Regions from separate parts of the Lysinibacillus sp. OL1 genome, predicted to be linked through region 2. Evidence: riboswitches for the same ligand, from Rfam matches in the RefSeq annotation. Region 2 holds a riboswitch; the other holds the start of a gene.
What was found. A riboswitch is a leader RNA that binds a small molecule or an ion and turns the genes downstream of it on or off. The one in region 2 is predicted to bind lysine.
Positions count from the first base shown of each region.

Region 1: another riboswitch for lysine. It lies ahead of EW028_RS06145 (transporter substrate-binding domain-containing protein); the one in region 2 lies ahead of EW028_RS14535 (aspartate kinase).

Region 1 covers NZ_SJDS01000002.1:357,459-361,475, reverse strand. The annotation lists gene EW028_RS06155 (2-oxoglutarate dehydrogenase E1 component) at 1-158, shown strand, start outside; gene odhB (2-oxoglutarate dehydrogenase complex dihydrolipoyllysine-residue succinyltransferase) at 249-1,511, shown strand; lysine riboswitch at 1,852-2,038, shown strand; gene EW028_RS06145 (transporter substrate-binding domain-containing protein) at 2,158-3,015, shown strand; gene EW028_RS06140 (amino acid ABC transporter permease) at 3,186-3,911, shown strand; gene EW028_RS06135 (amino acid ABC transporter ATP-binding protein) at 3,924-4,017, shown strand, end outside.
Region 2 covers NZ_SJDS01000007.1:232,323-236,339, reverse strand. The annotation lists gene EW028_RS14540 (YslB family protein) at 1-284, shown strand, start outside; gene EW028_RS14535 (aspartate kinase) at 383-1,609, opposite strand; lysine riboswitch at 1,743-1,920, opposite strand; gene uvrC (excinuclease ABC subunit UvrC) at 2,028-3,818, opposite strand; gene trxA (thioredoxin) at 3,942-4,017, opposite strand, start outside.

The sequences.
Region 1 (4,017 bases), on a different contig from region 2:
CATTAGAAACATTATATGAACTTTCAGAAGGTAAAAAACTTCGCTATGTAGGCCGTCCTGCAATGAGCTCAACTTCTGAAGGGGATGCAGATTCTCATAAAGCAGCACAAGCAGCTCTTATTGAAGAAGCGGTTGCTGAGCCAGTAAAGGTTAAATAATATATATCAATTTTTGAAACCGGGCTACTTGCCCTTAAGCAGTAGCCCTTCTATGTGCGTCATGCACGTTAATCAAAGGAGGAAATGAAAGTGGCTGAAATTAAAGTCCCTGAATTAGCAGAATCGATTACAGAAGGTAGTATCGCACAGTGGGTAAAAAAAGTGGGCGATCGCGTTGAAAAAGGTGAATTCATCGTTGAACTTGAAACAGATAAAGTAAACGCTGAGATCATTTCTGAAGAAGCAGGTGTATTAACACAAATTTTAGCTGAAGAAGGCGATACTGTACTAGTTGGTCAAGTTATCGCAGTAGTAGAAGCAGGCGAAGGCGCAGCAGCAGCTCCAGCAGCGGCAGCACCAACTGAGGCAGCACCTGCACCAGCAGCGCCACAAGCAGCACCTGCACCAGTTGCAGCAGCTCCAGCAGTAGAAGAAACTTCTGGTGAGCGTGTAGTTGCATCTCCAGCAGCACGTCGTCTTGCACGTGAAAAAGGTATTGACCTTGCAGCGGTATCTCCAGTAGATCCACAAGGACGTGTACGTGTACAAGATGTAGCAGCTCATGGTACAGCACCAGCTGTAGCACCAGCAGCAGCACCTACATCCGTAGCAACTTCAGGAGGCCCAGTAGTATTCACACCAGCAGCTAATTCTGACCGTGTAACAATTGAAAAAATGAGCCGTCGTCGCCAAACAATTGCAAAACGTTTATTAGAAGTTAAACAATCAACAGCAATGTTAACAACATTCAACGAAATTGACATGACAAACATCATGGCACTTCGTAAACGTAAACAAGAAGAGTTTGTAAAAGCAAACGACATCAAACTTGGTTTCATGTCATTCTTCACTAAAGCTGTTGTTGCAGCACTGAAAAAATACCCATACGTAAACGCTCAAATCTCTGGCGATGAAATTCATTTAAATAACTTCTTTGATATCGGTATTGCTGTATCGACTGAAGAAGGTTTAGTCGTACCAGTTGTACGCGATGCAAATAGCAAAAACTTTGCAGAAATCGAAAAAGATATTGCTAACTTAGCGACAAAAGCTCGTGATAAAAAATTAGGCTTAAATGACATGGCTGGTGGATCATTCACAATCACAAATGGTGGTGTATTCGGTTCATTAATGTCAACACCAATTATGAACGGTACGCAAGCTGGTATTTTAGGTATGCACTCAATTGTAAACCGTCCAGTTGCAGTAAATGGTGAAGTTCAAATCCGTCCAATGATGTATGTAGCACTTTCATACGATCACCGTATCATCGATGGTAAAGATTCTGTAGGATTCTTAAAAACAGTTAAAGAATTAATCGAAAATCCTGAAGATTTATTATTAAATTCATAATTCCATTAAACCCTGCGAACAATGTTCAGCAGGGTTTTTTGTATGACGAAAGGTATTGACCGATTCTATGCTTGAAAGAGTACGAATGTTACATCGTTTAGAGGAGCAAAGAAAGAAAAAAACGCAACTTTTCTCACATATAGAACATACTCTATAATAAATATTTGTTGTAATTTTCAGAAATATCAACAAAAGTTCAACGATTTAAAGTGGAAGCAGAACGCAAAATATCCTAATATTGTCATTAGTCAGAAAAATGTTAAAATCGTCTTGACGAACATATTAGTTTTATAGTAGTATCTAAATATCAATTAAATAAACAAACCTCACGAATTGTTACCAGTGAGGTAGAGGCGCGGTATTTATTAGTTCATTGTTGAGTAAAAGCAAGCGAAGACGCAATGAAGAAGGAAATATCGCCGAAGTATAAAAGGAGCTCGTACTTTTATACTGGGTCTGCAGTGAATAAGTGCAGGACTGTCCTAGTAAATGGATTTCCAGATTTACTAGGTTGTGCTATCTCGGAAACATGGAAATTATAGTGAGGATTTGGGCAACTGTCATAAAAGGTAAGACCTAAGTTCAATAAACTTAGGTCTTTTTTAGTACAGTTGTCTTATTTTTTTACAGAAAAGGGGAGTTTTTCATGAAAAGAAAATGGTTGTTAGTAATGATCTCTATCATGACGGCAATTGTGCTAGCTGCATGTGGCACAAGTGACAAAAAAGAGGGCGGTTCAAGTGATGCTGGAACTGACAAAGAAGAAGGTGGCGGTGAATTCCGAATTGGAATGGAGGCTGGCTACCCACCGTTCAACTGGACACAGCAAGACGATGCAAATGGCGCAGTGAAAATTGCGGATAATGCAGAGTATGCAGGTGGCTATGATGTACAAATGGCAAAGAAAATCGCTGAAGGTCTAGGCAAAGAGTTAGTCATTGTTAAAATGGAGTGGGACGGTTTAGTTCCAGCGCTACAATCAAACAAAATTGATGCAATTATTGCAGGTATGTCACCAACAGAAGAACGCAAGAAAACAATTGATTTTACAGAAAACTATTATACTTCTGATTTTGTTATGGTTATTAAAAAAGGTAGCAAATATGAAGGCGCAAAATCGATTCAAGACTTCTCAGGTGCTAAAATTACATCACAATTAAATACATCAAACTACACAGTTATCGATCAAATTAAAGGCGTAGAAAAGCAAACAGCAATGGAGAGCTTCCCAGCAATGCGTGTGGCGTTAGAAGCAGGTAAAATTGATGGCTATGTAGCTGAACGTCCAGAGGGCATTTCCGCTTCTGCTGCCAACGATAAATTCACATATGTAGCATTTGAAGAAGGCTTTGATACAGACCTATCAAATACTTCAATTGCTGTAGGCTTACGTAAAGATGACGCAAATCGTGAAAAAATCAATGAAATCCTAAAAGGCATTTCAGAAGATGATCGTCAAGCGATTATGGAAGAAGCTATTTCTCAACAACCCGCAGCACAATAATGACATGGCACGGACTAGCAATTAGTCCGTGCATGATCATTTCATCATTATCAAAATGAGAACCTCTCTACATAATGATAATGTCCTAGCGTGACAAATCATAGAATGGTAGAAAGAGCTAGGACACAAAAGAAATAAGCGAGCAAGATGACATTGTTAGGAGGAACATCATGAGTCTTGAATGGATACTTTCAATTATTGAAAACAACTGGCAAATGTTTTTACGAGGTGCGTATTATACGTTACTGATTTCGAGTATTAGTACAATTATTGGTGCATTTATCGGATTTTTCATCGGAATTATGCATACGATTCCAGTTCGTAAAAAAGGTGTGAAATTTTATAGCTTAAAGCTCATTAATTTTATACTAACATGCTATGTTGAATTTTTCCGTGGTACACCAATGATTGTACAAGCTATGGTTGTCTACTACGGATTAGATATCGCATTCGGTATCGATATGCACTTTATTACAGCAGGTATTTTAGTCGTTTCCCTCAATACTGGGGCATATATGGCAGAAATTGTTCGTGGCGGTATTGTATCCATTGATAATGGTCAATACGAGGCAGCATCAGCAATTGGCATGAATCACTTCCAAATTATGCTTCATGTTGTCTTACCACAAGTAGCGCGTAATGTTTTACCAGCGACAGGTAACCAATTAATCATGAATATTAAAGATACAGCCGTATTAAATGTCATTGGAGTAACGGAATTATTCTTCCAAACAAAATCAATTTCGGGTAACAACTTCCGTTATTTCGAATCATTCTTCGTTGCATGTGTTCTTTATTTCATCATGACATTTACCGCATCTCGCATCCTTCTGTATGTTGAAAAACGTCTAGATGGTCCTGATGCCTATCAAAAAGAACAAAAAGAAGCCGTATAGGGGGACGCACAAATGGCAGTCATTAAAATCGAGCATTTAAGTAAATCATTTGGACGTAACCAAGTGTTAAAAGATGTGAATTTCCAAGTGGAAAAAGGGGAGGTAG
Region 2 (4,017 bases):
ATGAACTTATCGCATTTTTCGCAGATGCCTGCTGGGGTACATTAGAACTCATAAAGGAATCAAAAGATGGACGTATTTTCCAGTTGACAAATGACCCTGAAATTCTGCAAATAAAGCAGCGCAGCTTTAAACTTGAAGCTGGATTTATAGCAGAGCAAATTCAACTAGCTAAAGGCTACCTAACAGAATGCTATAATGAAAAACGGGAAAAGCAACAATACGTCATGTTTACAGTCAAATGGGACGTTAAAGAACGTATTATGAATACCATTCCCTCAGAATAATTAAAAAGGATTGTTTCCCAGTAAAGAATGGGATGACAATCCTTCTTTTTTCTTCCTTTTATTTCGGTCAATTACATAAAATGCTGTTTCTTCTATTATTATATGTAAAGTGCTTGCTCTAAATTAAACTCATCATGGAGAGCATTAGCTGCTTGGATCATATCATCCTGTGGTACAACAACGGACACTTTTATTTCAGAAGTACTAACCATTTTTACAGGGATATTTTCACGACGTAACCGATCAAACATACGAGCAGCAACGCCTGGATTGGAAGCCATGCCTGAACCAATAATAGAAACTTTTGCTAGTCCAATTTCGAAGTCAGCAAAACTAAATCCAAGTGATAATTTACTATCCTCTAAAACACGTAATGCTTCCGCAAATTCCTCTTTTAAAATGGAAAACGATACAGTTGGCTTCAACCCATCAATAATGGCTTGGACAATAATATCTACATTAATACGGTTCTCTGCAAGAACCGTAAATATATCTGCTAATAAAGCATTGGAAAAAGCATCATACCCTACTGTTAAACGAATAATATCTGATTCAAATGCAACACCACGAACGACTAAATTTTTTTCCATTTCCACTTCCTCCTTCAATAAAGTGCCTACTGATTCTATTAAACTTGAACGTATAATAACAGGCATTTGAAATTTCTTCGCTAACTCCACCGCACGAGGATGTATGATATGAGACCCTAAATTCGATAATTCCAACATTTCATCATATGAAATTTCTTGAAGCTTTTGGGCATTGGGAACATATCGTGGATCTGCTGTATAAACACCATCCACATTTGTATACATATCTACTCTCTCCGCTTCCAACGCTATGGCAAGTGCAACAGCAGCTGTTTCAGCTCCACCTTTTCCAAGCGTGGTGATATTGTGCACTTCGTCAATCCCTTGTTCTCCAGCAATAACCACAATTTGTCCCTGTGCAAAATGTTCTTCCATACGACTAATATCTATATAGTCGATACGAGCATGTTGATACATACCATCCGTATGTATACCAGCTTGCCATCCAGTTAGAGACACAGCCTCATAGCCTGCTTCCTGCAAGGCAATGGCAAATAAAGCACTAGATAATTGAGAGCCAGTTGACAAAACTGCATCTAATTCTCTTTTCGACACATCGTCAGTTAGTTGGTGTACCATCATTTTCATCTCTTTCGCAGTGTGTCCCATTGCTGCAACGACCACTACTACATCCAATCCTTTGTCCTTTTCAGCAATCGCTTTCCTAGCAGCCTCTTGGATTTGTTCAGTAGAAGCTAATGCAGCTCCTCCAAACTTCATCACGACTTTAGCCATTTCTTTCGTTCTCCCTTCCAGTTCATGTATTTCACCAAATTATGGGGGGTAAAACCGTTTCTAGAAAACTAAAAGGCAGCCTCCACATAACGTGAAAGCTGCCTATAACATGTACAATAATCGTAACTTGCGCATGTGTGATAGCTCTCCGAAACGTTTAGAATCGACAGTCTTACATTTCTTAAATGCAAAACCAGTACAGTAATGGAACAACAATACTGTACTTCGGCAAGCTCCCCTTTCACACAATATCTCTGGACTTGTCCATCCTCCATTGTGTTACTCTTGAATCTTGCACCTCTATCATCACTTTAAAGTGAATGTATTCAATTCATTAAGCCTTAGCGTAAACAAACTAGTCACGCAGTTGGCTCTCCATAACATTGAAAACAATGTTATTTATAACCATAGCACATGCCTATTCCTTTGACAATGATTGTTGCTGAAAATAGCTAAAAATTTGGCTTGCTAAATTAGCGGGCATCCCAGCCTCCTGTAATGCTAGCTCGCTCGCCTCTCGAATTTTTTTGACTGAACCGAAATGTTTAAGAAGCTGTTGCTTTCGTTTTGGTCCTACCCCTTCAATATGATCTAATACAGATTGAATGGCATGCTTCTCATGCTGTTGACGCAAGAAGGTAATAGCAAAGCGATGGACTTCGTCTTGAATTCGTTGTAATAAATAAAAGCCATCACTTGTACGTTTTAAGCTAATCACTTCTGGTGGATCACCGAACAAGAGCTGAGATGTATTATGCTTATCATCCTTGGCTAAACCAGCAATCGGTATAACAAGACCAAGCTCATCTTCTAGTACTTCACGGGCTACTTCCATTTGTCCCTTACCACCATCAATTAAGACTAAATCTGGTAATGGTAGTCCTTCCTTTAAAACACGGATATAGCGACGACGTATAACCTCCTGCATTGCACCGTAATCATCATGCTTGGCTGCTGTACGCGTTTTATATTTTCGGTACTCCTTTTTCGCAGGCTTCCCATCAATGAAAACAACCATAGCAGACACTGCATCCGTTCCATGCATATGACTATTATCAAAAGCTTCAATTCGTAAAGGAGTACTAATACCCATTGCTTTGCCAAGTGCCTCACAAGCACCAATCGTACGTTCTTCCTGGCGCTCTATTAGCTGGAATTTAGCTGCCACAGCAATTTCAGCATTTTTGGTAGCTAATTCAACCAATTCCTTCTTTTGACCTCTTTTCGGTGTGAGCACTTTAATTTCTAATAATTCTGTTAAGATAGCTGCATCAATGGCTTGTGGAATAAAAATTTCTTTTGGCTTAATATGCTCTGGCTTTTCATAAAAGCGCCCAACAAATGTTAAAAATTCTTCCTCTGCATCTTGATAGATCGGGAAAATTGAGACATCGCGCTCAATCAGCTTTCCTTGGCGCACAAAGAAAACCTGAACACACATCCATCCTTTTTCAACAGCATAGCCAAATACATCTCGATTTGTTGTATCACTTGAAACTATTTTTTGTTTCTGCATAACCGTATCAATATGGGCAATTTGGTCTCGGAATTCCTTCGCTCGCTCAAATTCTAGGTTTTCTGCAGCTGCTAGCATTTTAACTTCAAGCTCTTTTTTGACTGCCTCCACACCACCATTTAGAAACTTCGTCATATCCTCAATCATTTCTTGATAAACCTGACCATCAATTTCCTTCACACAAGGTGCTAAGCATTGACCCATGTGATAGTACAAGCAAACCTTGGAAGGTAATTGTACACATTTGCGCAGCGGATACAATCGATCCAATAGCTTTTTCGTTTCACTTGCTGCATAGGCATTCGGATAAGGACCAAAATATTTTGCCTTATCCTTTTTTACCTTCCGTGTCGTAATCAGACGAGGATGTTTTTCATTCGTAATTTTTAAATATGGATAGGTCTTATCATCCGTTAACATGACATTATATTTTGGATCATGTAATTTGATGAGATTCAGCTCTAAAATAAGTGCTTCAATATTTGATGACGTTACAATATACTCAAAATCTTCTATTTCACCTACAAGCCTTTGCGTTTTCCCTTCATGTGTTCCCGTAAAATAAGAGCGTACACGGATTTTTAGAACTTTTGCTTTACCGACATAAATGATAGTCCCTTGTCGATCCTTCATCAAATAGCAGCCAGGTTGATCTGGTAAAATATCCAGTTTTCGCTTTATTAAATCGTTCATTACCTACCTGCCCCCCTAAGTAAAAATTCCCCTCATTAGAATCATGTTAGTTATTTTCTTTATTATATAACGAAAAAAAGCCGAACACATCCATTGATGGCTCGGCTTTGTGAACTTCATTCATTACGCATGTTTTGCGATAAATGCTTCTAAAGCTTCTTTTGGTTGGAAGCCTACTGTTTTGTCAACTAATTCTCCA